3 regions of the Dyella agri genome follow, and region 2 is predicted to be linked to each of the others. Evidence: predicted binding sites of a transcription regulator. Region 2 holds the regulator's gene; each other region holds the start of a gene.
The links. Region 2 encodes HrcA, which represses chaperone genes, less so after heat shock. Its sites were predicted from a motif close to TTNGCACTCNNNNNNNNNGAGTGCNAA; they were not measured.
Positions count from the first base shown of each region.

Region 1 (10,149 bases), on a different contig from region 2:
GCTTGAAGTGCATTTGCTGCCCAATCGCGCATCGGGTTGGTGTATCACCTGCAAATACCCGCAGCGCCAGCGCGGCGAAGTATGCGGCGTGCTCGGCATCTCGCGCGACCTGCGCCACCCCGATGGGCGCCACCCGACCTATCCGCGCCTTGTGCGCGCGATGGAGTACTTGCAGGAACACTACGCCAGGAGCGTGCGGGTGAGCGAGCTGGCGGCGCTGGCCGAGGTGTCGGTGGCGCAGCTGGAACGTCATTTCCGCAACGTGTTCCAGCTTACTCCGCAGCAAGCGTTGACCAAGCTGCGCATCGACGCGGGAATGCGCTTGCTGCGTGGCGCGGGCAGCGTGGCGGAGATCGGCCTGGCGTGTGGGTTCACTGACCAGAGTGCGTTCGCGCGTCAGTTCAAAGCCACGGTGGGCATGACGCCGCGTGAGTTTCGAAGCCTGCGCGACTGAGCCGGCCGGTCAAATTGAGCGATGCGTCGTCGTCTTCGGGTCGTTGCCGAGCATGGGCGTCACCCAGACACATGGCCGGCGATTGTCTTGGCCGCGCGCCGCCATCTGCGCGGAATGGCAAAAAAAGCCACCCGTGACGGGTGGCGGATGGGGAAAGCGTCGCCATGCGGCGGAAATTCCGTTTCCGCCTGCATTCGGTTTGCGCCGATGTTGATCAGTAGTCGTAGGTCACGCCCAACTGCACGTAGCGCGGGGCTTCCGTGCTGTACGGCATGAGGTAGTACGGGTAGGGCTGCGCCGGGGTGTTGCCGTTGTAGCTGGACTGCTGCTGGATGGATTTCTGCTCGTTGAACACGTTGTGCACCTGCAGCTGGAAATCCAGCTTGTGGCCGGCGAAGGCCGGACGGTAGTCCACCTGCAGGTTCAACTGGTGTGTCCACGGCGTGTTGCCGGTGGCGCCCGGAGGCGAGGGGATGCCGTTGCACCAGTGGTATGAGCCGCCGTAGCCGCCCGGATCGGTCTGGTTGGGGCCGTAGAAGCCGTAGCAGGACAGCGGCGTGCCGGAGGCGATGCGGTAGGTGCCGCCTGCGCTCCATTCCGGCGAGATCTGGTAGGAGCCGTACAGGCGCAACTGATGCCGCTGGTTGTTGGCCTGCAAGCCGTTGGCGTACGACATGATCTCGGGGAAGTCCCACTGGATGGTGGCCGATTGCGAGCTGCCGCCCTGGCCGATGGCCGACGCCACCGGACCTTCGTAGTCGCCGTAGCTGCGCGAGAAGGTGTAGTCGATCTTGCCCCACCACCTGCCGTCGAACGGATGCTCCAGGTACATGTCCAGCGCGTAGTAGCGGCGCTTGAGCTGTGGCATGTGGAAGTCCGCCCAGGGGATCTTCACTTCGCTGTAGCCGCCGCTTCCGTTCGGGATGGTCAAGGTGTTGGCGACGCCCGGATTGATCAGGATGCTGCCGAGGACGCCGTTCGGGTCGACGGTGACACCCTGTGCTGCGGCCGCCTTCTGGATGATGCCGAGATTCTCCGATTCCGAGCCGTACCAGTCGTCGATGGCGCGACCCATCCGGTTGACCGTGCCGCTCACGCCGTACACCCAGCTCTGCTCCAGCAGGTTGAACTGCTGCTGCATGCCGAGCACGAACTGGTCCACATACTCCGCCTTGAGGTTCTGCGACGACACCAGCCTGGGATCGACCGTCGTGCCGTTCTCGCCGTTGACGTAATAGACCCCGTTCGGGAAGGTGGTCGGAATGAGCTGCAACCCTTGCGGTACGCCGTTGGGGTTGATGCCCGTGTAGCTGAAGTACTGGTTCGTATACAGCGGATTGCTGGCCTCGCGCAGCGCCACGGAGGTGGGCATGGCGAGGTAGTAGCGGCCGGCGTTACCGAACACCTTCATGCTGGAATCGCCGAACACGTCCCAGCTGAAACCGAGGCGCGGTGCCCACTGCGGCTTGGTCAGGCGCAGGTAGGGCACGCCATTCGGCGTGTAGTTGGTGAACTGGTCGTTGCGCAGGCCGATGTTCAGCAGCAGGTTGGGCGTGACCTGCCAGTTGTCCTGCAGGTACTGCGCGCGCTGCACCACGGACACGGTGGCTTCGGTGGTGTACACGTTCTTGGCCACGTAGCAGCCATACGCATTACCGGCGATGGTGCATGGCGTGCCCGGTCCCACGGTGTAGCCGTTGAGCGACTGGATGTTCACGCCCGGGGTTTGCACACCGTAGGTCCAGGCGTAGCCGGGGCCGCCAAAACCATTGCCATCGTTCTTGTCGGTATCGGTGTCGTTGTCGATGCCGAACAGGATGTCGTGGTCGCCCAGTTTCCAATCGAGATCGAGGCGCAGGTTGCGTACTTCGGAGGTGTGCTTGGGGTTGTTCGGCGCACCGGTGCCGTACGGGTTGAAGAGGAACTGGCCGGGGGAGGGCAGGTAAGCCGGGTTTTCCCAGGTGACGCTGTAGGTCGACGGCAGGCTCTGGCCGATCCTCGCCGCGTCCGAAGCCACCGGCTGGTAGTAGAAATAGCTGCCGTCCATCTTGCCGTAGGTGGCGTTCAACGTCAGGTTGTCGGTGATGTACGAGGTGTACTTCAGGATCCACAGGTCGAACGTGGTTTTGTCGCGCTGGCCCAGGCTGGAGAGCGCGCCCTGGGTATGCGTCGCGTAGTCGTAGGTGTAGGTTGCCGACGGGTCGTTGGCGGCCTGGTTGCGGATGCCGGTGATCGATACGCTGTTGCTGGCGTTGATGTTCCAGTCCAGCTTGCCGTAGATCTTGGGATCGCTGTTCTTCCAGTAGTACATGTAGTTCGTGACGTTCGGCGTATAGGCGTCGACGCTGTGTCCTTGCGACTTGTTGGCCTCGTACGACAGGAACATGAACAACGTGTCCTCGATCAGCGGGCCACCGACGTAGGCGTCGTACACCGTGTTCCAGCTGCTGTTGCCGCGGCGGTATTCGTAGATCTGCCCCGGTTGCTGCCAGGCGTACACGTTGTTCGGGTTGGCCCAGTAGTAATTCTCGGTGCTGCTCTTGGCGAATGCCGGCTGCCAGATGGCCTGTGCGCCGAAGTGCCATTCGTTGGTGCCGCTTTTGCCCACCTGGCTGATTACGCCGCCGGCCGAACGGCCGTACATGGCGCCGTAGCCGCTGGTGAGAGTCTGCTGCTGGTCGATGGAGCCGTAGGGCAATGTGATGCCGCCGGTGTTGCTGAGCGGATCGGAGGTATTGAAGCCGTTGATGTAATAGGCGTTCTCGACGATGGACGAGCCGTTGAACGAGATCACCGGCTCGCCCGTGGGGCCGCCGCCCAGTTTGGCTGCACCGGACACGGTGCCCGGCGCGAGCAGGGCGATGGAGCCCGAGTTGCGCGCCACCGGCAGCTCGGTCAGCTGCTTCGCGGTGATGGTGAGGTTCTGGGTGGTGGAGCTCACGTCGATCGCGGGCAACGCACTCGCTGTCACAGTGACTGTGCTCAGCGACTTCGCATTCGCTTCGCCACGCTGCACGAAGTCTGCTTCGGACGCGCCGCCGGCCGCCGGATTGATGTGGTCGTGCGACTGCACCACGGCGCCGTTCTGGACGAGGCTGACCGTGTAATCGCCAACCGGGACGGTCACCGAATAGTGGCCGGTGCTGTCCACCGGCACGGTGCGGTTGAAGCCGGAGCCACCGGTGACCTGCACGGTTGCGCCGGAGGTGGGCGCGCTGCCGAAGATGGTGCCGGTGGTGGCTTGCGCGAACACCTGGCCGGTTACGCTGACACCGGCAACGATAGCCACGGCCAATGCCGTGCGGCGCAACGCCAAGGCGCGCGCGCACCGATCAAATTTCATGACGTTCATGAGATGTAAGGACTCCCCAGTGAAAGGCCGGTTTCTCCCGAATGCGCGAAACACGGCATCCCCATGCCGTCGTAACGTTGGTTACGGCATTCGGAAGAAACGGATTATTTGTTGCCAAGAAAGATGGGTTTTAAGTCGCTGCAGCGACTACGACCGTCTCGGTGGAGTTAATACCGAAACCTGCGAATTCCGTTTCGCATGTCAGGCACGGTATATCGCGATCAGCGCGCTTGTCGCGGCGCGATGCTGCATTGAGAATGCGGAAAATGACACAAAGGATTTAATGCGGCATTTTTACGACGAAGTCGGCATAAACATGTTTTTGAAGCTTCTGGCCTGGCCTGTCATTCCGGCGAAGACCTGGATCCGGTGTCTGTGATCGTTCGGGTGCAAAACCGCCATCGTGCATCGGCGTTCGCCGGTGCCGCGGCGACGACAGGCAGCCTCGGTCACCGCGGCGGCATTCCACAAGCCCCGGCCGAACGCTTGGTTGTACTGGCCCGGCACCGCCGAGTACGCGGCCTCCTTCCGTGAGAGGTAGCCATCGAGGCAATTGCCCCGGTCTTTTCGCCTGCGCTGAGCCGATGTCGTAGCGGGTCTGCGGCTGGATATGGGGCGGAGTGCCGCTTTGCAGGATCTGCGCATACGTACCGGCCAGCGGTGGCACGGTAAGACGGGTGTTGAGTCCTCCATCCAGTGTATGAGCTGACAACATATTGAAAATTAAAGAAATAGTAGGTTTGCGATCCCCTTGTCCGCGCCTTGATGACGGGTTCAAGGGATGGGCACCTTTTGGGGTGCGAGCTGACATCGTCTGGGCGCTTTCGGCGGCAGGATGGACAAGCGGACCTTATTTCTGTACGATTCGGTTCACTAAAAAGCCGTGAACTATCCGCGGCTTTAGCACTCCAACCACCAGAGTGCTAACCTGAAGCCCTTGCACCGGAGGTTTCACATGTCCCAAGCCTTGGCGACCACCAACCTGTCGCTGCCCAGCGTGGTCGGCAGCCTGGATGCCTACATCTCGGCCGTGCACCGTATTCCGGTGCTGAGCCAGGAGGAGGAGCAGGCGCTGTCGCGTAGTTACAACGTGGAAGAGGATCTCTCGGCCGCCAAGAAGTTGGTGATGTCGCACCTGCGTTTCGTGGTGCACGTGGCGCGTGGCTATTCCGGCTACGGTCTGCAGCTGTCCGACCTGATCCAGGAAGGCAACATCGGCCTGATGAAGGCGGTGAAGCGTTTCGACCCGGACCAGGGCGTGCGCCTGGTCAGTTTCGCGGTGCATTGGATTCGCGCCGAGATGCACGAGTTCATCCTGAAGAACTGGCGCATCGTCAAGGTCGCCACCACAAAGGCGCAGCGCAAGCTGTTCTTCAATCTGCGCAAGAGCAAGAAGCGCCTGGGATGGATGAACGCGGCCGAGGTCAGGGCGGTAGCGCAGGATCTGGGCGTGCCCGAGGCCACCGTGCGCGAAATGGAGTCCCGTCTGTCCGGGCGCGACATCGGCTTCGAGGCGCCGGCGGATGCCGACGACGACGCCAAGCCGGCACCGGAGGCCTTCCTGATCGACGAAGGCGCGGACCCGTACGACAACGTGGCCGAGGCCGACCAGTCCGACAACCAGCTGGCGACGCTGTCCACCGCCATGGAGAAGCTGGACGAGCGCTCGCGCCACATCATCCAGCGCCGCTGGCTGGACGAAGACAAGGCGACGCTGCAGGAGCTGGCCGATGAATACGGCGTTTCCGCCGAGCGCATCCGCCAGGTCGAGGCGAACGCGATGAAGAAGATGCGCGGACTGTTCGCCGCCTGATCCGGCTCCCGGCCGGCGGTGCTACGGTTGGAACGGCCTCCCCGCGGAGGCCGTTTCCGTTCCGGAAGCCGGGCGGCCATTCTGCAGCCACGCTGGAATCGCGATGCCACGCATCCTGGTCATCGAAGACGACGAAGTCACCGCGCGCGAGATCGTCGCCGAGCTGGGCGCGCACGGCATGGCGACGGACTGGGCCGCCACCGGCTGCGCCGGTCTGGAGCGGGCGCTGGCCGGTGGCTACGACCTGATCACGCTGGACCGCATGCTGCCGGGCATGAGCGGCATCGACGTCATCACCGCGTTGCGCGAGCACCGGATGGACACGCCGGTGCTGATGATCAGCGCATTGAGCGAAGTGGACGAGCGTGTGCGCGGCCTGCGCGCCGGCGGCGACGACTATCTCACCAAGCCGTTCGCGCCCGACGAGATGGCGGCGCGGGTCGAAGTGCTGTTGCGGCGGCACCGGCCACAGGCGGAAAATCGGCTGCGCGTGGCCGACCTGGAACTCGATCTGGTGCGGCACGTCGCGCTGCGCGGCGGCCAGCCGCTGTCGTTGCTGCCCACGGAATACCGGCTGCTGGAGTTCCTCATGCGCAATTCCGGCCAGGTGCTCAGCCGCACGATGATCTTCGAGCACGTCTGGGGCTTCCATTTCGATCCGGGCACCAATGTGATCGACGTGCACATCGGTCGCCTGCGCCGCAAGATCGACGTCGCGGGGCTGCCCGCGCTGATCCATACCGTGCGCGGCTCGGGGTATCGCCTTGCGCCCGCTGATTGACGTCTGGCGTTCGGCCACCTCGCGCCTGATCCTGATCTACGGCGTGCTGTTCGTGGTGTGGTGCGTGGTCCTGCTGGGCGCGATCCAGTGGGAAAGCTCGCGCTATCTCACCCATGTGCTCGACCAGATCGTGCTGCAACGCATGCAGTACCTGGTGCGAACGGATGCCGCGCATCTGCCGAGGGCCGTGGATGCGTCGGGCACGCTCGACCCGCACGGCATCCTGTCGGCAGGTTTGTTCGATGCGCAGGGGCGGCCGCTGGCGGGCAACATCGCCAGCCTGCCGCAAGGGCTGGTCGCCGACGGCCAATTGCACCTGCTGCCCAAAGGCGTGCTGCGCGTGGATCGCATGCACAGTGATGTCAGCGCACGCGCGATGGCGCAGCGCCTCGCCAATGGCGAACTGCTGGTGCTGGCCAAGGACACCAGCACGATCAACGGACTGGGCGCGATCATCCGCCGTACGTTGCTCTGGGGGCTGTCGCTGACGGTGATCCCCGGCCTGCTCGGCGGCCTGTTGCTCAGCCGTGGCCCGGCGCGGCGCATCCGCGAGATCCAGCTGGCCACCGAGCCGATCCAGCGCGGTGATCTCACCCGGCGCTTACCGGTAAGCCGTCGCGGCGACGAGCTGGATGTGCTGGCGGGCATCGTCAACACCATGCTGGGCGAGATCGAGCGCCTGATGGGCGAGGTGAAGGGGGTGTGCGACAACATCGCGCACGATCTGCGCACGCCGCTGACGCGCCTGCGCGCGCGGCTCTATCGCACCCAGCAGCAACTGGACGGGCGACCCGAGGCGGCGTTGGTGGAAAGCTGTGTGGCCGACATCGACGCCGTGCTGACGCGCTTCCGCGCTCTTCTGCGGGTGTCCGAACTGGAGGACAGGCACCGCAGCGCCTGCTTCAGCGAGGTCGACCTCGAACGCGTGCTGCACCAGGTGCACGACTTCTATGCGCCGCTGGCGGAGGACCGTGGTTTGCACTTCCTGCTGGAACTGGCCCCGTTGGCGCCATTGCGCGGCGACGCGCATCTCTTGTTCGAAGCCTTCGCCAACCTGGTCGGCAACGCCATCAAGTTCACGCCGGCCGGTGGTCGCGTACTGCTGCGTGCGCGGATGGAACATGGCGGGCCGCGCGTGGACGTGGTGGACGGTGGGCCCGGCATCCCGGCCGAGGAACGCGACGTGGTGACCCGACGTTTCTACCGGGGAGACAACAGTCGCAGCACACCGGGTTCGGGCCTGGGCCTGAGCATCGTCAGCGCCATCGTGCGCCTGCACGGCTACCGGCTGGAGATCGGCGACGACGATGGCGGCGGTGCATGCATCAGCATGCATTGCGTGGCGGCAGCCACCGTCGAGGCCGCCTAGCGGATATCTCTTTGGCGGGAGAAGAGGGCGGCCGGCTAGATGAAATTATCTTCATCCGTCCGGGCGCTCCGCATTGCGGCCCGCGTGAGAAAATTTGCGCGACGCACCATCCGCCCTCGGGAATCCCCACCCCATGATAGGCCTAGTCCGGATCGCGCTTTCGCGGCCGTATACCTTTGTCGTCTTCTCGCTGCTCATCTTGATCACCGGTGCGCTGGCCGCTCTGCGCATGCCGGTGGATATCTTCCCGAGCATCAACATTCCGGTGATCGCGGTGGCCTGGCAGTACACCGGCCTGCCGCCCGACCAGATGGCCGGACGTATCGATACGCCGTTTGAGCGCGCGCTCACCACCACGGTGGACAACATCGAGCACATCGAGGCGAACTCGTACAACACCTTCGGCATCATCAAGATCTTCTTCCACCCGTCGGCCAACATCGCCATCGCCAACGCGCAGGTCACCGCGATCGCGCAGACCTTGCTCAAGCAGATGCCGCCGGGCACCACGCCGCCGCTGATCATCAACTACAGCGCCTCGACCGTGCCCATCATCCAGCTGGCGCTGTCTGGCAAGGGCCTCAGCGAGCAGAACCTGACCGATCTCGGCATCAACCAGGTACGTACCCGGCTGGTGACGGTGGAGGGCGCGGGCATTCCGTATCCGTTCGGCGGCAAGACGCCGCAGGTGATGTTCGACCTCGATCCTGCCGCGCTGCAGGCGCGCGGCCTCACCGGCAACGACGTCGCCAATGCGCTGGCCGCGCAGAACCTGCTGACGCCCGTGGGTACGCAGAAGGTCGGCGACACCGAGTACGTGGTCAACCTGAACAACGCGCCGTCGGGGCTGGAAGACCTCGCCAACCTGCCGATCAAATCGGTGAACGGCGCGATGGTCTACATGCGCGATGTGGCCAACGTGCATTTCGGCAGCGCGGTGCAGACCAACATGGTGCACGTGGACGGCAGCCGCTCGATCCTGCTCAGCGTGTTCAAGAGTGGCACCACTTCCACCCTGGACATCATCAGCGGCATCAAGAAGATGCTGGCGGAGATCCGGCCGTCGCTGCCCGACGCATTGCAGGTCAAGCCGGTGGGCGACCAGTCGGTGTTCGTCAGCGCGGCGGTGAGCGGCGTGATCCGCGAAGGCGTGATCGCGGCGGCGCTGACCAGTCTGATGATCTTGTTGTTCCTCGGCAGCTGGCGCTCGACCGTGATCATCGCCGTGTCGATCCCTCTGGCGGTACTGGGTTCGGTCGCCATGCTGTCGGCGTTGGGCGAGACGCTCAACATCATGACCCTGGGCGGTTTGGCGCTGGCGGTGGGCATCCTGGTCGACGACGCCACGGTGACCATCGAGAACATCAACTGGCACCTGGAACACGGCAAGAACGTGGAAGCCGCGATCATGGACGGTGCGGCGCAGATCGTGACGCCGGCCTTCGTCTCGCTGCTGTGCATCTGCATCGTGTTCGTGCCGATGTTCTTCCTGCAAGGCGTGGCGCGCTACCTGTTCGTGCCGATGGCCGAGTCGGTGATGTTCGCGATGATCTGCTCGTTCTTCCTGTCGCGCACGCTGGTGCCGACGATGGCGAAGTACCTGCTCAAACCGCATGCGTCGCATACCGACGAGCACGGCACCAACGCGGAGCTGCCACCGTCGCGCAATCCGCTGGTGCGCTTCCAGCGCCGCTTCGAGGCGGGGTTTGAGAGGATCCGTCGCGGCTACCACGGCCTGCTCGAACTGGCGCTGCAACATCGGCGCGTATTCACGATGGGCTTCCTGGCCTTCGTGGTGCTGTCGTTCGCGCTAGCGCCGTTCCTGGGCCGCAACTTCTTCCCGTCGGTGGATGCCGGCCAGATGCTGCTCCACGTACGTGTGCGCGTCGGCACGCGGCTGGAGGACACCGCCGCGAAGTTCGGCCGCATCGAGCAGGCCATCCGCCAGGTCATCCCGGCGAAGGACCTGGATACGATGGCCGACAATATCGGCGCGCCGTTCCTGTCGTCGATCAACACCATCTACAACAACACCGGCACGATCGGCGAGCAGGACGGCGACATCCAGATCGCGCTGCGCGAAGGTCATGCGCCGACGGACGATTACGTGAAGCGCCTGCGCGAGGAACTGCCGAAGCGCTTCCCCGGCGTGACCTTCTCGTTCCTGCCCGCCGACATCGTCAGCCAGATCCTCAACTTCGGCACGCCGGCCCCGATCGAGCTGCAGGTGCGTGGCCGCGATCTGCCGGCCGACTTCGCCTACGCCAACACGTTGCTGGCGCAGGTTCGCCGCGTCACCGGCGTGGCCGACGCGCGCATCCAGCAGTCGCAGTCGCTGCCCACGGTGAACGTGGACCTCGACCGCACGCGCGCACAATAC
Region 1 is NZ_JADIKL010000002.1:744,771-754,919, forward strand. Features, by position in the region: gene ISP14_RS05830 (AraC family transcriptional regulator) at 1-454, shown strand, start outside; gene ISP14_RS05835 (TonB-dependent receptor) at 669-3,743, opposite strand; gene rpoH (RNA polymerase sigma factor RpoH) at 4,762-5,619, shown strand; gene ISP14_RS05845 (response regulator transcription factor) at 5,723-6,400, shown strand; gene ISP14_RS05850 (sensor histidine kinase) at 6,384-7,769, shown strand; gene ISP14_RS05855 (efflux RND transporter permease subunit) at 7,903-10,149, shown strand, end outside.
Region 1: rpoH (RNA polymerase sigma factor RpoH) is a predicted target of HrcA. The motif match lies at 4,707-4,733, and genes of this name have one in related genera.

Region 2 (10,149 bases):
GCCCTCGACCCGATGGCCGCGCGCCGGCGCCGTGCCGGCAAGCCCTGAGCCGCGAGGGCGGTCGGATCAGCTGTTGCTGTCGCTGCCGCCGCTGCTGTCGTTGCCGCTGCTGCTGTCGCTGCCGGAACCCTTGTCGTCCTTGCCCTTGATGTCCTTGTCGCCCTTGGACTCATCGACCGGGTAGTCGACGTTGTACTTCTTGCTCTCCTTGAGCAGGTTCTTGTTGTTTTCGAGGAACGGGCTGCCCTCGACGCGAGCCAGCGTGTCGTTGTTGAAATACAAGGTCATCGTGCTGACCTGCATCGGGCCGCCGCGGTGCGAATAGGTGGAGGTGTAGTCCCAGCGGCTCTGGTCGAACGGTGTGGCCACCGACGGCGTGCCCACCAGCAGCAGCACCTGACGCTTGGTCAGGCCGGGCTTGAGCTGATCCACCGCCTTCTGGTCGATGGTCTTGTCGAGCAGGTTGCCCTGGCGCACGTCAGGCGTGTAGATCAGGTGGCAGCCGGAAACGGCAAGCGCCAGCAGGGCGACAACCGGCAGGGTGATCAGCTTTTGCATGCGTGTTGCGTCCAGATCGTGAAGGTGTCGGATGATACACTACCGCTTCGGCATCGCCGCGCCGAGGCAAGGTGGCAACGATGGAACAGGAAACCAAAGAACTGCGCCGGGTCGGCCTCAAGGTGACCCATCCGCGCATGCGCATCCTGCAGATCTTCGACGAGGAGGAGGGCAACCACCTCACCGCCGAGGACGTCTACAAGAAGCTGCTCGCCCATCAGGAGGACATCGGCCTGGCGACGGTGTACCGCGTGCTGACCCAGTTCGAGGCCGCGGGCATCATCATCAAGCACAACTTCGAGGGCGGCCAGGCCGTTTATGAACTCGACCGTGGCCGCCACCATGACCACATGATCGATGTGGACAGCGGAAAGGTGATCGAGTTCGTCAGCGAGGAGATCGAGCGTCTGCAACGCGAGATCGCGGCGCGCCACGGCTACGAGATCGAGGACCACAGCCTGGTGCTGTACGTGCGCCCCAAGCATCGGCCGCGCAAGACCTGAACGGCCGCCGCCCGGCGTTGCCAGGGCGTTTCGGACCGGATGGCGGGCAAAAAAAATCGCGAGGAAGGACTCCTGTCCACCTCGCGATTGCTTCGTTACCTGGCTGGACGTCCGGCGGGGGCGAGTTGCTCGCTCAGGCCGTGCGCGTCCCAGGTAACGACCAGATGGCGTCCTGCCATCTTTCCGGAGTCGCCGTCCCCACGAGGACTCCGGCACGCCATCTCTCGATGGCGGCTCCCCCACATCGATGAATTGATCGTAACGAAGCCTTTACGGTCTGTGTATCGGAAAATTTCCTAGACATTCCGATTTGTGACCGGTGATTCGATGTTGCTTCGCAACAATACGCGCAGATGCACGCCGCGTAACACCGGGCGCAACCTGAACAAGCCACCCAGCGAGGTGACCCGGTCGCGCATGCCTTGCAGGCCGCGGCCGCCGCGGGGCAGCCGTTCGGGCAGGCCGATGCCGTTGTCGCGCAGGTCGAGCAGGGCCAGGGCGGTGCCGTTGCGCTCGCCGATGCGCAGGCGCAGCCGGAATTCACTGGCCCTGGCGTGCTTGACGGCGTTGGTGGCGCTTTCCTGCGCGAGCCGGTAGATCGTGGTGCGGGTGTCGTCGTCGAGCAGGCGCGGGTCGCCGCGCAGTTCGGTGTGATAGCTGATGCCTGCGGTATTCAGAAGGTCGCGGATCGGGCCTTCGTCCAGCGCGCGCAGCAGGCCGAATTCGTCCAGCACGGCGGGGCGCAGGTCGTCCAGCAACCGGTGTAGCGCGCGCCGCATGTGCGCGAGGATGCTGTTGATCGAGGTGCCGATGTCCTCCAGGCCGGCCTGGTGCAGGCGCGCCTGTGCCAGTTTCACGTGGGTCTGGATCGCGGTGATGTTCTGGCCCAGTTCGTCATGCAGCTCAGCCGCCAGGTGCCGACGCTGGTTCTCGTCGGCCTGCAGGTTGCCGCGGGCGGCGGCGCGCAGCTGGCGCGCCAGCTGGTCCAGTCGCCGGTTGACCGCGGCCAGATGGGTGTTCTGCTCGGCCACCCGCAGCTTGCTGCGGCGCAGGGCGTCGGTGGCCGAACCGAGCATCAGCGTGCCGGTGCCGGCCACGGCCAGGAACAGATAGCCGGCCGCCGAGGGGTCGTGGCCGAGTCGCTGGTCCATCACCGTCATGCCGAGGCTGGAAACGATCATGGCGAGGCTGGCGCCACGCCAGCCGTGGCGGAAGGCGAAGAACAGCACGGGTGCCAGCGACAGGGCGCGGGCGAGCTGCGGCTGCGATGTCGCTTGTTCGGACAGCAGCAGCAAGATGGCCATGGCCGGCAACATCACCTGCAGGCCATCCAGCGCCAGGCCGCCCAGCGCATGGCGGTCCGGCGGCGAGCGCAGCAGCAGCACCATCACCGGCACTATCAGCAATACGCCCAGGTAGCCGCCCAGCAGTTCGTTGCCGAGCATGTGGATCAGCGCATCCTCGGCGGCGGTGGTATGGATCACGGTGAGCACGCCCACATCTGCCGCTGTGGTGGTAAGCACCACCAGCATCGCGGCCAGCAGCAGGCGCGCGGTCTCCTGCGGGTTGTGCAGGTTCGCGCCCGCGTGCGGATTGAGCCGGCGCAGCAGCCACAGGCCTGCCGCGGTCACCAGCGGCTCGGGCACCTCGCCCAGGAAGTAGCCGCTCCAGCCCATCGGCAAGCCTTCGTGGATGGTCATGACGGCGGAGGCGATCAATTCCCCGCCGATCAGCCAGCCCCAACTGCGCATCGGCAGCAGCAGCAACGCGCCGAAGCGCACGCCATAGGGCAGCATCCAGTACGGCTGCGAGGTGCGCCACAGCAGCACCCACAGCAACATATAGAGCACGCCGAGCAGTGGGCCGGAGTGCAGCGGGCGAAACGGTTTGAGGCGCATGCGCGGATGGTACATGGGCGTTCGGCGGGCGTCCGCGCGGCGGCGAGGCACACCGGGCCTCGTCCGTATACAGTAGGCCCATGTACAGCATTGTCCTGGTCGACGACCACGCCATCGTGCGTGAAGGCTTCAAGCGCCTGATCGGATTGGAGCCCGATCTGCGGGTGGTGGCCGAGTGCCGCAGCGCCGACGACGCGGTGGAGGCGGTGGCCCAGCAACGCCCCGACCTGGTGGCGCTGGATCTGTCCTTGCCCGACGGCAGCGGGTTGCCGTTGATCGAGCATCTGCGCAGCGTGGCGCCGGAGACGCGCATCGTGGTGTTGAGCATGCACGACGGCGAGCCCTACGTGTCCGAGGCCTTGCGCCGCGGCGCAAGCGGCTACGTGACCAAGGGCGTGGCGCCGGAGGAACTGGTGGCCGGCCTGCGCGCGGTGATGGAAGGCGAGCAGTTCCTGAGTTCCGACCTGCGCCAACGCCGCGCCGAACAGCCCGAGTCCGCGCACGACCCGCTGCACCGCCTGACCGCGCGCGAGCACGAGGTGTTCCTGCTGCTCGCCTGCGGCCGCACACCGAAGCAGGTGGCGGCCGAACTGGGCATCGGCCAGAAGACCGTCTACATCCACCGCGCCAGCGTGATGGGCAAGCTCAATGCGGGCTCCGAACTGGAGCTGTACCGGATGGCCAACGAACGGGGATTGTTGCCCGCCGGCCCTTAGAGCAGGCTCTTAGGCCTGCGCGCGCTCCAGCATCTGCTTCGCGTGGGCGCGGGTCTCGCGGGTGATCTCCACGCCACCCAGCATGCGCGCCAGCTCGTCGCGGCGACCCTCGGCGTCCAGCGCCTGGATCCGCGTGCGGGTATGCCCGCTGTCGCTGTGCTTGCTCACGTACAGATGGGCGTGGCCTTGTGCCGCCACCTGGGGCAGGTGGGTGACGCACAGCACCTGGCGCTGGCCACCCAGCGCGCGCAGCTTCTGGCCGACCACTTCGGCCACGGCGCCGCCGATGCCGCTGTCCACTTCGTCGAACACCATGGTGCCGACACTGTCCTTGCCCAGTGTGGCGACCTCGATGGCGAGGCTGATGCGTGCCAGCTCACCGCCGGAGGCCACCTTGCGCAGGGCGCGCGGCGGCTGGCCGGGATTGGCGCTGACCAGCAGCTCGCAGCGCTCGCGGCCCTGCGGGTCGGGTTCGTCGCCGTCGGCGGCTTCCAGCTCGACCTGCAGCACGCCGCCAGCCATGCCCAGCTCGGACATCAGCGCGCTGGCTTCCTTGCCGAGCTTCTCCGCGGCCTTGCGGCGCGACTTGCCCAGCGTGGTGGCGGCCTTGTCGTAATCGGCCTGCGTGCGGTCGCGCTGGGCAGCCAGTTTTTCCAGCGCATCACCGGCACCTTCCAGTTCGTCCAGTTCCTTGCGCAGCGCGGCGAGTTTGCCGTGCAGCTCAGCAACCGGCAGGCGGTGGCGGCGACCGAGTTCGTGCAGGCGGGTGAGGTGGGCGTCGACCTCGGCAAAGCGCTCGGGATCGAGATCGACGTCCTGCGCGTAGCGGCCGAGCGTGTCGGCGGCCTCGCCCAGCTGGATCGCGGCATTGTCCAGCAACTCCAGGGCGGGGTTCAGCACCTGGTCCAGCACGGCCAGCTTGCCGAGTTCGGCATGGGCACGACCCAGGGCGCGACGCAGCGCGAATTCGCTGTCGCCGTCCAGCAGTTCGACCACCCCTGCGGCACCTTCGGCGAGCCGGCCGGCATTGGCGAGGCGTTTGTGGCTGGCTTCGAGTTCGGTCAGTTCGGCCGGCGGCAGCGCCCACTGTTCCAGCTCGGCCAACTCGTGGCGCAGCAATTCCAGCCGCTGTTCGCGATCCTCGCCGCCGCTGAGGCGGCGGATGCGGGCGCCCAGTTCGCGCCATTGCGTGGCCAGTTCGTGCACTTGCGCAGCCAGCGTTTCATGGCCGGCGAAGGCATCGAGCAGGGCAAGTTGGTGGGTTCGCGAGAGCAGCGCCTGATGTTCGTGCTGGCCGTGGATCTCCACCAGCAACGTGGCCAGTTCGGCGAGCTGGCCGGCGCTGGCGGGACGGCCGTTGATCCATGCGCGCGAACTGCCTTCGGCGCGGATCACCCGGCGCAGCTGGCAGGCCGCGCCGTCGTCCAGTTCCTCGCCGGCCAGCCAGGCGCGGGCCTCGGGCAGGGTGGCGAGGTCGAATTCGGCGGACAGCTCGGCGCGGTCGCTGCCCGCACGCACCATGCCGCTGTCGGCGCGGGCGCCGGCGAGCAGTAGCAAGGCGTCCACCAGCAGCGACTTGCCGGCGCCGGTTTCGCCGCTGACTACGGTGAGGCCGGCGCCGAAATCGACTTCGGCTTGCTCGACGACGGCGAATTGGCGGACATGAAGCGAGGTGAGCATGGCGGGCTGGCGGCAGTCCGTGGGTAGTCGGGCGATTGTAGCGGCAGGCCAGCCGCTACAATGCGGCGCATGGCTTGCGTCGCGGGCCCGCAGACCTTATCTCTTTGTCGTCTCATTGGTTGCTACAGCGCATGCCTCCTTTCCTCGACCACGAACTCGACGCGCGCACGCGGCGTCTGCTGCGCAGCCTGATCGCGCAGTACCTGGTCGACGGCGAACCGGTTGGCTCGCGTACGCTGTCGCGGTCGTCGGGGCTGGACGTGAGCCCGGCGACGATCCGCAACATCATGGCCGACCTGGAAGAGGCCGGTCTGGTCGCCTCGCCGCATACCTCGGCCGGACGCATCCCCACGCCGCGCGGCCTGCGCCTGTTCGTGGACAGCTTGATCGAGTTGCAGCCCTTGCCGCACGAGGAAATGGCCCGTCTGCAGCGCGAATTGCCGCCGGGGCAGGCGTCCACGCGCGACCTGCTCGGCAATGCCTCGACCTTGCTGTCGGCGATGACCCATTTCGCCGGCGTGGTGACGGTTCCGCGGCAGGCGGACTTCCCGCTGCGCCATATCGATTTCGTGCAGCTGCCCGACGCGCGGGTGCTGGTGATCCTGGTGTTTTCCGACAACCAGGTGCAGAACCGCGTGGTGCAGCTGGCTAAGCCGCTGGACGGACGCGAGCTGGAACAGGCGGCCAACTACATCAACACCCACTTCGCGGGCCTGCGGGTGGACGACATCCGCGCGCACCTGCTGGCGGAACTGCGCGCGGCGGGCAGCGAACTGAACCGGTTGGTGGCTTCGGCCACCGAGCTGGCCACCGCTTCGTTCGCGCCGCAGGCTGGCGGCGACGACGTGCTGGTGAGTGGCCAGACCAATCTGATGGGCTATGCCGAACTGGCCGACTTGCAGCGCCTGCGCGAACTGTTCGAGGCGTTCCAGCAGAAGAACGAGCTGTTGCAGCTGATGGAAGTGTGCGCGCGCGCGCCTGGCGTGCGGCTGTTCATCGGCGAGGAATCGGGCTTCGCGGCGCTGGACGGTTGCAGCGTGGTCACCGCCAGCTATGGTGTGCAGGGACGCGTGCTGGGCGCGGTAGGCGTGATCGGTCCTACGCGCATGGCCTACGAGCGGGTGATTCCGGTAGTGCAGGCCACTGCCGGCCTGCTCAGCGATGCCTTGAATCGCGCCGCGACGGCCTCATAAAACGCCGCGGGAGGCGGGGTTGCCCGCAGGTTTTTGACCGGTCGGCGGCGTATGCCGGCCACGGACGAGGTTTGGAGTCACACATGCAGAACAACGACCAGCACCCGGCACCCGACGCCGATGCCGCCAGCGAGGCGATCCATGCCGATCTGGAGGCGCTCAAGGCCCGCGTGGCCGAGCTGGAGGCCAGCAATACCGAGTTGCGCGAGACCGTGCTGCGTGAGAAGGCCGAGATCGAGAACCAGCGTCGACGCCTGCACCGCGACCTGGAGCAGGCCCGCCGTTTCGCCAACGAAAAGCTGCTGAACGAGCTGCTGCCGGTGTTCGACGGTCTGGAAAGCGGCCTGGCGGTGGAGACCACGGATGTGGCGGCAATGCGCGAAGGCCTGGGGCTCACCCTGAAATCGCTGCTCAAGATGGGCGAGAACCATGGTCTGGCGCAGGTCGATCCGCTGGGCCAGCCGCTGGACCCTGAGCGTCACCACGCGGTGAGCATGGTCGAGGCGCCCGGCGCGGCGGCCGGCACCGTGGTCAGCGTGCTGCAGAAGGGCTATGTGCTAAACGATCGCCTGCTGCGCCCGGCGCTGGTCGCCGTGGCGCGCGACTGAACTGCGTCGTTCGGCAATTCGGCACGCTACCGGCATTGATACGCCGGGTGCGGGCCCCATCTGACAAGTCATTGTGCGGCCGTGGCGCCGCTTGAAGATTCGGGAGCTAACACATGGGCAAGATCATCGGCATCGACCTGGGTACCACCAATTCCTGCGTGTCCGTGATGGACGGCAGCACCACCAAGGTCATCGAGAATTCCGAAGGCGATCGCACCACGCCGTCCATCGTCGCCTTCAGCAAGGACGGCGAGGTGCTGGTCGGCGCGCCGGCCAAGCGCCAGGGCGTGACCAACCCCAAGAACACCTTCTATGCGGTGAAGCGCCTGATCGGCCGCAAGTTCACCGACGCCGAAGTGCAGAAGGACATCCACATCGTGCCCTACGCCATTGTCGCCAACGACAACGGTGATGCCTGGGTGGCGACCGCCGACGGCAAGAAGATGGCGCCGCCGGAAGTCTCCGCGAAGGTGCTGATGAAGATGAAGAAGACCGCCGAGGACTATCTCGGCGAGCCGGTCACCGAGGCCGTCATCACGGTGCCCGCCTACTTCAACGACAGCCAGCGCCAGGCCACCAAGGACGCCGGCCGCATCGCCGGCCTGGAAGTGAAGCGCATCATCAACGAGCCGACCGCGGCCGCGCTGGCTTACGGCCTGGACAAGAAAGGCGGCGACCGCAAGATCGCGGTGTACGACCTGGGCGGCGGCACCTTTGACGTCTCGATCATCGAGATCGCCGAAGTGGACGGCGAGAAGCAATTCGAAGTGCTGGCCACCAACGGCGACACCTTCCTCGGTGGCGAAGACTTCGACATGCGCGTGATCGACTACCTGGTCGAGGAGTTCCAGAAGGACCAGGGCATCGACCTGCGCAAGGATCCGCTGGCCCTGCAGCGCCTGAAGGACGCCGCCGAACGCGCCAAGATCGAGCTGTCCTCGTCGCACCAGACCGAGGTGAACCTGCCGTACGTGACGGCCGACGCCTCCGGTCCCAAGCACCTCAACATCAAGCTCACCCGCGCCAAGCTGGAAGCGCTGGTGGAAGACCTGGTCAAGCGCACCATCGAACCCTGCCGCACCGCGCTCAACGACGCCGGCCTGCGCGTGTCCGACATCGACGAGGTGATCCTGGTCGGCGGTCAGACCCGCATGCCCAAGGTGCAGGAGTCGGTGAAGGACTTCTTCGGCAAGGAGCCGCGCAAGGACGTCAACCCGGATGAGGCCGTCGCTGTGGGCGCCGCGATCCAGGGCGGTGTGCTGGGCGGTTCGGTCAAGGATGTGCTGCTGCTCGACGTCACCCCGCTGTCGCTGGGCATCGAGACCATGGGCGGCGTGATGACCAAGCTGATCGAGAAGAACACCACCGTGCCGACCAAGGCGGCGCAGACGTTCTCCACCGCCGACGACAACCAGACCGCAGTGACCGTGCACGTGCTGCAGGGCGAGCGCGAGCGCGCCAGCGCGAACAAGTCGCTGGGCAAGTTCGACCTGCAGGGCATCGAGCCGGCGCCGCGCGGCATGCCGCAGATCGAGGTGACCTTCGACATCGACGCCAACGGCATCCTGCACGTGTCGGCCAAGGACAAGAAGACCGGCAAGGAACAGAAGATCGAGATCAAGGCCGGTTCGGGCCTCTCCGAGGAGGAGATCGCCCGCATGGTGGCCGACGCCGAGGCGAACAAGGAAGAAGACAAGAAGTTCCACGAGCTGGTGGGCACCCGCAACAAGGCCGACCAGCTGGTGCACGCCACCCGCAGCGCACTGAAGGAACACGGCGGCAAGGTCGGTGCGCAGATCGGCAGCATCGAAGAGGCGCTGTCCGAACTGGAGAAGGTCAAGGACGGCGACGACAAGGCGCTGATCGAGGCCAAGATCGCCAAGCTGGAGCAGGCCGCGCAGGCGCTGCAGGCCGCGGCCCAGGGCCAGGGCGGCCCGGCCGATGCTGGCGCGCAGGCTGGCCCGCACGGCTCGGCCCAGCCCGACGACGTGGTGGATGCCGAGTTCACCGAAGTGAAGGACGACAAGAAGTAAGGCTGTCTTGACCCGAAACGGGCGTCGCGCGAGCGGCGCTCGTTTTCCTGTTTGTAGGGGAAGCAATGGACAAGGGGCGTCTGGAAGCCTTCAGCGACGGCGTGATGGCCATCATCATCACCATCATGGTGCTGGAGCTGAAGGTGCCGCACGGAGCCGACTGGAGCGTACTGGCCGCGCAGTGGCCGGTGTTCCTCAGCTACGTCCTGAGCTTTGTCTACGTGGGCATCTACTGGAACAATCATCATCACTTCCTGCATGCCGCACAGAAGGTCAACGGCGCCTCGTTGTGGGCGAACCTGCACCTGCTGTTCTGGCTGTCGCTGATGCCGGTGACGACGGGCTGGATGGGCGAGAACCAGTTCGCCCCGCTGCCGGTGGCGGTGTACGGTTTCGTGCTGCTGATGTGCGCGCTGGCCTGGCAGCCGTTCCAGCGCAGCCTGATCGCTGCCAATGGTGGCAAGGCTTCGCTGCTGGCCCAGGCGGTGGGCGCGGACTGGAAAGGTTGGCTGGCCGCCGCCATGTATCTGTCGGGCATCCTGCTGGCCTTCGTGGCGCCGTGGGTGTCCTGTGTTTTCTATGCCACGGTGGCAGCGATCTGGTTCATTCCTGATCGGCGCATCGAATCGCGGATCAAGCAATGAGCAAGCGTGACTACTACGAAATCCTGGGTGTCGAGCGAACGGTCACCGAGGTCGAGCTGAAGAAGTCCTTTCGCCGGCTGGCGATGAAGTACCACCCGGACCGCTGTCCGGACGATCCCCACGCACAGGAGAAGTTCAAGGAGGCCAAGGAGGCCTACGAAGTGCTCTCCGACGCACAGAAGCGTGGCATGTACGACCAGTACGGTCATGCCGCCTTCGAGGGCGGCATGGGCGGCCGTGGTGGCGGCGGCTTCGGCGACATGGGCGATATTTTCGGCGACATTTTCGGCGATATCTTCGGCGGTGGCCGCAGCCG
Region 2 is NZ_JADIKL010000007.1:19,054-29,202, forward strand. Features, by position in the region: gene ISP14_RS12855 (RnfH family protein) at 1-48, shown strand, start outside; gene ISP14_RS12860 (outer membrane protein assembly factor BamE) at 67-558, opposite strand; gene fur (ferric iron uptake transcriptional regulator) at 639-1,061, shown strand; gene ISP14_RS12870 (MASE1 domain-containing sensor histidine kinase) at 1,358-2,959, opposite strand; gene ISP14_RS12875 (response regulator transcription factor) at 3,040-3,675, shown strand; gene recN (DNA repair protein RecN) at 3,685-5,355, opposite strand; gene hrcA (heat-inducible transcriptional repressor HrcA) at 5,487-6,548, shown strand; gene grpE (nucleotide exchange factor GrpE) at 6,632-7,156, shown strand; gene dnaK (molecular chaperone DnaK) at 7,270-9,189, shown strand; gene ISP14_RS12900 (TMEM175 family protein) at 9,255-9,833, shown strand; gene dnaJ (molecular chaperone DnaJ) at 9,830-10,149, shown strand, end outside.

Region 3 (10,149 bases), on a different contig from region 2:
AGATCGAGCTGGCGTTCGTCGGAGCGATCGCGCTCGGCACGCCAGCGTCGGCGCATCTGGCTCACTTCGTCGAGCACCGTCGTGCGCTCACGTGGCGCGCCGAGAATGTCGCGCCGCACCGCGGACAGTGCGGCGCCCAACCCAGCATCGCCGGCCACCGGACGGGCGCGCAGCAGAGCCTGGTGTTCCCAGGTCCATGCACGGCTCTGCTGGTAGGCAATGAAGGCATCGAGGCTGCCCACCAGCAGACCTTTGGAGCCGTCCGGCCGCAACCGCGTGTCCACCTCGTACAAGCGCCCGGCGCGGGTGGGTATGGTGAGCCAGTTCATCACGCGCTGGGCGAGACGCTGGTACCAGCGTGCGCCTTCGATCGGCCGTGCGCCGTCGCTCATTGCTTGCGCACGCCGGCCGTCGTAGACGAACACCAGGTCGAGATCGGAGGCGAAGCCGAGTTCCTCGCCGCCGAGGCTGCCATAACCAAGCACCGCGAAACCGGAACCCTCGCCCGGCAGGCGGCCGTGCTGGGCGACCAGCTCGCGCTCGGCCAGCGCGGTGACTGCGCCCACCACCGATTCCGCCAGCGCGGCGAGACGGCGCGCGGTAGCGGCGGCATCGGCGCGGCCATCGTTGAAGGCAAGGCCGAGGCGGAACGCGGTGGAGGACTGGAACTCGTTGATACGCTCCAGTTCGGCCTCGGCCTCGCGTTCTTCCAGCGTGGACAGCACGCGGGCGATCTCGGCGCCGATGTCGGCGCGCTTCAGCGGCAACTGGTCGATGCGCGGATCGAGCACGTCGTCGAGCAGCAGCGGTTGCGCGATCACTTGTTCGGCCAGCAAGGCGCTGTCGGCGAACAGTGCGACCAAGCGTTTGCGCGCGGCGGGCTGCTCCTCCAGCAGGGCGAGATAGGACGAGCGCCGCGCCACCGCCTGGGTCAATCGACACAGGCGCAGCAGGCAGGGCGCCGGCGCCACGCTGCCGCGTGCGGCGGCGATCAGCTGCGGCATCAGGTGATCCAGCCGTTCGCGCGAACGCACCGACATCGCGCGCACCGCGCCGCCCTGCGGCAGCTTGGCGAGAGCGTCGGCCACTTCCGCGCCCGGCACGAATCCGCTGGCCTCCAGCGTTCCGACCTCCAGTGTTCCGGCACAGGCCGCCTGCCACAGCGCCGCATCCGCCGCCGGCACGCGGACGTCGCGCCCGCCCTGCGGCATCAGCACGGCGGCGAACTCGGTGGCGACGATCTCGCGGTGCTTCGCCAGCGCTGCAGCCAGCGGCTCCCACGCCGGCCAGTCCAGCCCTGCGGCGATGCGCTCGCGGCTCAAGGCGTCGTCGGGGATGTCGTGGGTCTGAGCGTCGCGCAGCATCTGCACGCGGTTCTCCAGCCGACGCAGGAACACGTAGGCCTCGCGCAAAGCCTTGGCGCGCATCGCGGGAATGTGGCCGCGCGCTTCGCACGCGGCCAGCGCCGGCAGCAGGCCGCGCACGCGCAGAGAGGGTTCGCGGCCGCCGCGGATCAGCTGGGTGAGTTGCACGATGAACTCGATCTCGCGGATGCCGCCGGAACCGAGCTTGAGGTTGTCCGAGAGATCCTTGCGCGCCACCTCGGCGTCGATCAGCGCCTTCATCTCGCGCAAGCCGGCGAATGCGGTGTAGTCGAGGTATTTGCGATAGATGAAGGGCCGCAACAACTCCTGCAGCCGCTTGCCGGCAGCGCGGTCGCCGGCCACCGGGCGCGCCTTGATCCACGCATAGCGCTCCCAGTCGCGGCCCTCGCGCTGGTAGTACTGCTCCATCGCCGAGAACGACAGCGCCAGCCGCCCCGCGTTGCCGAACGGCCGCAGGCGCAGGTCGACGCGTGCGCAGATGCCGTCCACCGTCGGCTCGTTGAGCAGGCGCACCAGTTGCCGGCCCAGCCGTACGAAGTACTCGCCGTTGTCGAGTACGCGCGCACCGTCGCTCTCACCGCCGTGCGGGTAGGCCAGCACCAGGTCGATGTCAGAGGAGAAATTGAGCTCGGCGCCGCCCAGCTTGCCGAAACCCACCACCACCAGCCGCTGCCGTTCACCCTCGCGACTGCGCGCATGGCCATAGCGCGCAGCGAATGCGCGTTCGGACCAGCCCAGCGCCGCCTCCAGCAACGACTCGTACAGCACGCTGGTGGCGGACAGAGTCTCCGGCAGCTCGTCCAGCGCGTTGACGTCGCGGAACACCAGTCGCAGCGCCTCGGCGTGACGGAAGCGGCGCAGCGCGGCCAGCGTCTGCACTTCGTCTTCCGGCAGTCTGAGCGCGTCGATGCGTGCCGCGGCATCGGCGTTCGAACGCAGGCGTTCCAGCCCCGCGGGCGACAGCAGCGCCGGCTGCCCACGCCAGGCCTCGAATGCGAAATCGCTGGCGGCCAAGGTGCGACGGATGCGCTCGGCCACGCCAGCGTCGTCGTGCAGGGGGACGCCGGCCGCGCGGCACCGGGCGGCCAGCTCGGCATAGCGGTCGTCGACCAGGGCGCGCAGTGCGGAGGATTCGTGGGCGGAAACAGGCATCGGGCCATTGTGCCGCAGCCGGGGCACGGATCGGCAGGCGCGCCGGTGCACCTTGACCGGGCTGACGCGTTGCAGGAGGGCTCCCCCGCCGGTTGCGGCCCGCCCCACGGCGAACAATCGATTCATGTCATCCTGATTACTGTTCCTTTGCAATCATCCCTGATCCCGGGAATCAAATCGGCAGCCATCCATGGCCGCACCCTTCGATTTCCTCGCAATCACCCCTGATTGCGAGAATCAAACGGGCGGTCGTTCATGGCCGCACTGTTCAATATCCATGACAACCGAGCCCCCGGTTCCGCCATGCCCCCATCTGCTGTCCCCGTACTTCGCCGCACGGCACCGCGCATCGCCCTGATCCTGGCGATGACGCTGGTCTTCGTGCTGCTCACCGGCTTGCTCGACGGCGGCATGGGCGTGTTGCCGCTGCGCCTGCTGGACCAGCCGCGCTTCCCCATCGCCAATGCATGGCCCGGCCTGCTGTTTGCCGGTCTGTTGCTGGTGATGACGCGCCGGCTGTTGCTGTCGTTCGGACTGGCCTACCTGCTGCAGGGGCTGCTCTACGGCATCAGCACGCTGAAGGCGGCGAACCTCGGCACGCCACTGTTGCCAGCGGATTTCCGCATGGCGGGCCAATTGCGCAAAGGCGGGTTCCATCTCTTGGCCGGCTACCTGCCGCACAGCCCATGGCCGTACTTGGCGATGATCGCCGGTGTGTTGATCCTGATCGCGATGTGGCGGCTGGAGCCGCCGCTGTTCGAGCGCCGCACCGGCGGCAAGCGCCTCCTGGCCGGCGGCGTGCTGGCGCTGCTGCTGGGCAGCCTGCTCGGTGGCTGGAGCGGCTGGGCCAAGATCTACAACAGCCGCGTGCTGTGGCTGGAGCCGTGGTCGGCCGCTTCCACCCGCGTGCATTCCGGCCTGTTCAGCGAGCTGGTGATGTTCCACCTGCAGTACGGCCAGCAGAAGCCGAAACCCGATCACGCCGTCGCCGAACAGCTGATCGGCCAGTCCGCGGACGCGCTGCGCCAACACCTGCAGACGCCGAACGCCGCTGTGCTGCCTGACATCGTGGTGATCCAGAGCGAATCGTTCTTCGACCCGCGCATCATGAAGGGCTACGCGAACGACGACCTTACCCCCAACCTGCACCGGCTGGCCCAGCACGGCATCAGCGGCGCACTGCACGTGCCTACCTTTGGCGGCGGCACCATCCGGACCGAGTTCGAAATGCTCACCGGCTTGTCGCTGCGCTATTTCGACAACCTGCAGTTTCCCTATCTGCAGATCGGCCGCAAGCCGCTGCCCAGCCTCGTCCATGTGCTGGACGACCATGGCTACGCCACGGTGGCGGTGCATGGCAACGATCCCACGTTCTGGAACCGCGATACCGCGTTCAAGACACTGGGCTTCCAGCACTTCGTCTCGCAGTCCGCGTTCCCGCCCGATGCGCCGAACGACGGCAAATACATGGCCGACAGCGCGATGACCGACGAGATCATGCGCCAGCTCAAGGACAGCGGGCCGCCGCAGTTCGTCTTCGCGATCAGCATCGAGGCGCACGGTCCCTACGACGTGGAGCCGAAGGACACCGCCGCCCGCGACGCGATCGCGGTGCCCGCCGGCATCGAAGGCAAGGACAAGCGGGAGCTGCAGACCTACCTCTACCACATGCAACACGCCGACCAGGAACTCGGCCGGCTCGCCGCATGGCTGGCCAAGCGCCAGCGCTCCACCTTGCTGCTGTTCTACGGCGACCACCTGCCCGCGCTCACCGACAGCTACCGCATCGACGGCTTCGTCAACGGACAGGACATGCTCGCGCAAGCCGGCACCTGGCTGCTGGTCGATCCGCACGCCACTGGCCAGGCCGTGCACGAAGACACCGCTGCATGGCTGCTGCCTGGCAGGTTGCTCGCGGCCGCCGGCATCCACGACGATCCCTACTACACGCTCACCGAGCTGATTGGCCCGTCGCTGGCCACGCTCACCCGCGCCCCCGGCGCCCCGCAACCGGACGAAGACGCCGCCACCCAGAAGCTCGACCAGTCCATGGCCAGCGTCGAGCAGCTACGCATGACCCGCAAGCTGCAAGCCTTGCTGGCAAAAGTGGTGGGGACAACAGCTGCGCCGACAACCGCCTCTGCCGCCAGCCAGGCATCCGCGGTCGCCGCGCCGGCAACCGGGGTGCATTGAGTTCCAATCCATCCGGAATCAGCTGACACCGCCACGCTGCATCGGGTTTACGCTTGCCAGCGCACCAGGGGATTTCTCGTGCGTGATCTGCAGGGCCATGCCCTGCTCCCGCACATGCGCACGTCGCTTTTAAGAGTTTTCCTATTTCGAGCAAGACCTTGGTCGATTAGCTTGGAGCGCACCAGACGAAACGCGCGCTCCACCTTTTCCCCGGATGTGCCGGTCCATCGGTCCTGCGGTTGGAGCCGCTCCCGTCGTGCTGCCTTGCAGAAGCAGAAACCGCTTCGGCCATGGCACGCATGCCAAGGATTGCCCCAGTGCCAAGAACCAAAACAAGAAACAACGAAATGCGGCAGGGCATGCCGAGCCACATCTGGAGTCCGGCAAGTGTCCGCCCTCGCAATACCACCGCTCCCAGCCTGGAGCCAGTCGTGCAAGAGCTCCCGGATTGCGACGCCAGCAGCGGCTGTTTCGAGCACAAACTGGTATTCGTCGGCAACATGGAATCCGGCAAGACCACGGTCATCGAGTCCCTTTCCGACGTCGCCCCGGTGAGCACCCGGATGCCGGTGGGCATCGGCCAGGCGGAGGCAAAGTTCACGCTGGACTACACCACCGCCAGGCTGGACGACGGAGAGCTGCTGCACATCCACGGTGTTCCCGGGCAGCGGCACCTGGACTTCATGTGGCCAATGGTCTGCGATGGCGCCACCGGCGTACTCGTCCTGGTGAATGCCTGCGACCCGCAACGGCTCGCCTACACCACATCGATGCTCGATGAATTTTCCCATCTGGCGCCGGGCGCCAGCTTTACCGTCGGCGTGACGCGCAGCGACCTCGCCCCCGAATTCCGGCTGGATGCGTTCCGCGCCGCCCTGGTCGCGGAAGGATTCCGCCTGCCCGTGGTGAAGGTCGATACCCACGAGCCGGCGCAGATCCGCTTCCTCGTCAAGATACTTCTGTCGGGCAGTCGCGCCAGCAGGGCATGGCCAAGCGCCTGATCCAGCGACGCCCAGCCTTTCGCACAACCCCACGAAAAAACCCCGCCGAAGCGGGGTTTTTTCGTGTTGCGCCGCTCTTGGCGAGCGGTGCGGCCATGGATGGCTGCATGTTGGCCGGCGCCATCGGATCGACGGTGCCGACGGGGGCATCAGAAATCCATGCCGCCCATGCCGCCCATGCCACCGGGGGCGCCGCCGTGGTTGTGCTCTTCCTTCTTCGGCAGCTCAGCCACCATCGCTTCGGTGGTGATGGCGAGGCCCGCCACGGAGGAGGCGTACTGCAGCGCCGAACGGGTGACCTTGGTCGGGTCCAGGATGCCGAACGCGATCATGTCGCCGAACTCGCCGGTGGCGGCGTTGTAGCCAAAGTTGCCCTGGCCTTCCTTGACCTGGTTGACGATCACGGACGGCTCGGCGCCGGCGTTGAACACGATCTCGCGCAGCGGCGCTTCCAGCGCACGACGGGTGATGGCGATGCCGAGGTTCTGGTCCTCGTTGTCGCCCTTCAGGCCTTCGATCGCCTTCAGCGAGCGGATCAGCGCCACGCCGCCGCCCGGCACCACGCCTTCTTCCACCGCCGCACGGGTAGCGTGCAGGGCGTCTTCCACGCGGGCCTTCTTTTCCTTCATCTCGACTTCCGTCGCGGCGCCAACCTTGATCACCGCCACGCCGCCGGCCAGCTTGGCCACGCGCTCCTGCAGCTTCTCGCGGTCGTAGTCGGAGGAGGTCTCCTCGATCTGCGCCTTGATCTGCTTGATACGGGCCTGGATCTTCTCGGCTTCGCCGGCACCGTCGATGATGGTGCTGTTTTCCTTGGTGACCACGATCTTCTTGGCGCGGCCCAGATCGGCCACGGTGGCCTTCTCGAGCTGCAGGCCCACTTCCTCGGAGATCACCTGGCCGTTGGTCAGGATGGCCATGTCTTCCAGCATCGCCTTGCGACGATCACCGAAGCCCGGCGCCTTGACGGCGGCGACCTTGACGATGCCGCGGATGGTGTTGACCACCAGGGTGGCCAGCGCCTCGCCTTCCACTTCCTCGGCGACGATCAGCAGCGGCTTGCCGGCCTTGGCCACGCCTTCGAGCACGGGCAGCAGCTCGCGCACGTTGGAGATCTTCTTGTCGTAGAGCAGGATGAACGGGTCTTCCAGCTCGACCTGCTGGCTCTGCTGGTTGTTGATGAAGTACGGCGACAGATAGCCGCGGTCGAACTGCATGCCCTCGACCACGTCCAGCTCGTTCTCCAGGCCCGAGCCTTCCTCGACGGTGATCACGCCTTCCTTGCCGACCTTCTTCATCGCCGTGGCGATGATGTCGCCGATGGCGCTGTCGGAGTTGGCGGAGATGGTGCCGACCTGGGCGATCGCCTTGTCGTCGGCGGTGGGCTTGCTGAGGTTCTTCAGCTCGGCCACAGCGGCGATCACGGCCTTGTCGATGCCGCGCTTCAGGTCCATCGGGTTGATGCCGGCGGCAACGGCCTTCATGCCTTCGCGAATGAACGCCTGGGCCAGCACGGTCGCGGTGGTGGTGCCGTCACCGGCGTTGTCGGAGGTCTTCGAGGCGGCTTCCTTGACGATCTGCGCGCCCATGTTCTCGTAGGCGTCGGCCAGCTCGATCTCCTTCGCCACGGACACGCCGTCCTTGGTGACGGTGGGGGCGCCGAAACTCTTCTGGAGCACGACGTTGCGGCCCTTCGGGCCCAGGGTGACCTTGACGGCGTTGGCGAGCGTGTTGACGCCCTTCAGGATGCGCGAGCGGGCGTCTTCGCCGAAGCGGACTTCTTTAGCGGCCATAAAATTTTTCCTTGAAAAATTTTGAAATTAGGTACGGGCAATCTTGCGAAAGGGGTGCGGGAAGGAGCCGAAGGCGACTGGCGTGCGCGCTTTCCGCGCTCGGCCAATCAGCGGTCGATCAACCCTCGATGACCGCCACGATGTCGTCTTCCTTCAGGAAGACCAGCTCTTCGCCGTCGATCTTGATTTCCTGGCCGGCGTACTTGCCGAACAGCACCACGTCGCCTTCCTTCAGGCTCATCGGACGGACGTTGCCGTCTTCCAGGATGCGGCCGGTACCGGCGGCGATCACCTTGCCGCGGGTGGGCTTCTCGGTGGCGCTGTCGGGGATGACGATGCCGCCGGCGGAGACGCGCTCCTCTTCCAGGCGCTTGACGATGACGCGATCGTGCAGCGGACGCAGTTTGCTCATGGGTGGCTCCCAAGCTAGGTGGTGGAATGTGGTTTGAGGACTGACAGGCCGGCCCGGGAGACCGCTGTTAGCACTCGCCATAGATGAGTGCCAATTCTAGCGATGCAAGCCCTCGCTGCAAGTGCGGCGTGTGCGACATCACCCGATTCGACCCTTAGGACAGCGGATGGGGTGGACTCAGGCCGCTTTCAAGAGCCCTCCACCATCGAAATCCGCCTGATGCCCCATGCGTCCGACCGGCAGCACCTGCAGTGCACTAAGCTGCCCCGCTTGCGACCCAGCCCTCATTTGCCCGGCGCCATGCCCGAGGGGGTCTGTAGGATTTCGACATCGATTGCCGCCATGCCCGACTCCGCCATCCTGCTTTGCCTTTGCACCTGCCCCGACGCCGCCAGCGCGCAGCGGCTGGCCGAGACGCTGGTGGGCGAGCGACTGGCCGCCTGCGTCAACCGCGTAGCGGGTGTGCTCTCCACCTACCGCTGGCAAGGCGAGGTGAGTACCGACAGCGAAGAGCTGCTGCTGATCAAGACCACGGCCGGGCGTCTCGATGCACTCAAGGCGCGTCTGTTGGAACTTCATCCCTACGAACTGCCCGAACTGATCGCGCTGCCGGTGGAGCGCGGCCATGCCGCCTATCTGGCGTGGGTGCGGGCGAACGTCGCGCCGTGAACCTTGCCGGCATCCAGTCGTCATAATGACCGTCTCGCCCCCGCAGCGTCGCTTGGCCGGAGTCGTGATGCCGAAGATCTTCCACCGAACCCTGCTGACGGGCCTGCTGTTCGCCCTGCTGGCGGCGCTGGCCCCTGCAACGTACGCGCAGACGCAGGACGACAACATCCTGCCGGTGACCGAGGCCTACAAGCTCAGCGCAGATGCGGGCACGCCCGGCACGCTCAAGCTGCACTGGACGATCGCGCCGGACTACTACCTTTATCGCGGCCGCATGAAGTTCACCGCCGGCCCCGGCGTGACGCTGGGCGAGGCACAACTGCCACCCGGCGAGAAGCACGACGACCCCTATCTCGGCCCGGTGGAGACCTACCACCACGGCGTGGACGCCGGCCTGCCCTACACCGTGGCGCCGGGCACCACCCGCCTGCAGCTGAGCGTGCAGTACCAGGGCTGCCACGAAGTGGAGCCGAAGATCTGCTACCCGCCGCACACCGAACACCTCGACTTGCCGCTGCCCGCCAGCGCGGCGACGGGCACGACGCCGCCTGCGGGCGGCAATAGCGCCCTGGCCGCGGCGCTGCTGCAGGCGGGTGGCGCGGCATCCTTGCCGCTGCCGCCGGAACAGGCCTTCCGGCTCACCGCGCTGGCGCAAGACTCGCAGCACCTGCTGCTGCGCTGGACGATGCCGAAGGACTATTACGTCTACCGCGACCATATCGCGCTGCGCCTGAAGGACGCGGAAGGCCTCAAGCTCGCCGCGCCCGCGTGGCCGACCGGCGGCGTGGTGCACCAGGATGCACAGCTTGGCGCAGTGACGGTGTATTTCGGCAACCTCGAACTGCCGGTAGCGGTCGAGGGCGACATCGCGGAACGCCGCCAGCTCACGCTGGAAGCCAGCTTCCTCGGCTGCCAGGACGGCGGCGTGTGCTATCCGCTGATCACGCGTGACATGACCGTGGACCTGCAAAGCGGCACCGCGGCGAGCGGCGTGACCGTGCCCGGCGCGCCCGCGGCCGCCGGTGCGGGTGCTGCCGCGAAGGCGGCCCCACCCGCCGAAACGCTGCCGGGCGGCCCGATCCAGACCAGTCTGTTCGCCGCGCTGCTGCTGGCTCTGGGTGGCGGCCTGGTGCTCAACCTGATGCCTTGCGTGCTGCCGGTGCTGTCGATCAAGGCCGTGGGCCTGCTGGAAAGCGGCGAGAACCCCGCGCGCCGGCGCCGCCACGCGCTGGCCTATACCGCCGGCGTGCTGACGAGCTTCGTCGCGCTGGGCCTGGCCATCCTCGCGCTGCGCTCGGCCGGGCACGCCCTGGGCTGGGGCACGCAATTGCAGCAGCCGCTGCTGGTGGCGGCCCTGGCCTGCGTGATTTTCGCGCTAGGCCTTTCGATGTCCGGCGTTGTGCAGTTCGGCGCCTCGCTGGGCAATGCGGGTGCCGCGCTGGCAAATCGCGGCGGCGTGGTCGGCGACTTCTTCACCGGCGTACTCGCCGTGGTGGTGGCCAGCCCTTGCACCGCACCGTTCATGGGCAGCGCGCTGGCCTATG
Region 3 is NZ_JADIKL010000003.1:58,204-68,352, forward strand. Features, by position in the region: gene glnE (bifunctional [glutamate--ammonia ligase]-adenylyl-L-tyrosine phosphorylase/[glutamate--ammonia-ligase] adenylyltransferase) at 1-2,537, opposite strand, end outside; gene ISP14_RS06245 (LTA synthase family protein) at 2,841-4,730, shown strand; gene ISP14_RS06250 (GTP-binding protein) at 5,231-5,731, shown strand; gene groL (chaperonin GroEL) at 5,881-7,524, opposite strand; gene groES (co-chaperone GroES) at 7,643-7,936, opposite strand; gene cutA (divalent-cation tolerance protein CutA) at 8,279-8,605, shown strand; gene ISP14_RS06270 (protein-disulfide reductase DsbD family protein) at 8,673-10,149, shown strand, end outside.
Region 3: groES (co-chaperone GroES) is a predicted target of HrcA. The motif match lies at 8,004-8,030, and genes of this name have one in related genera.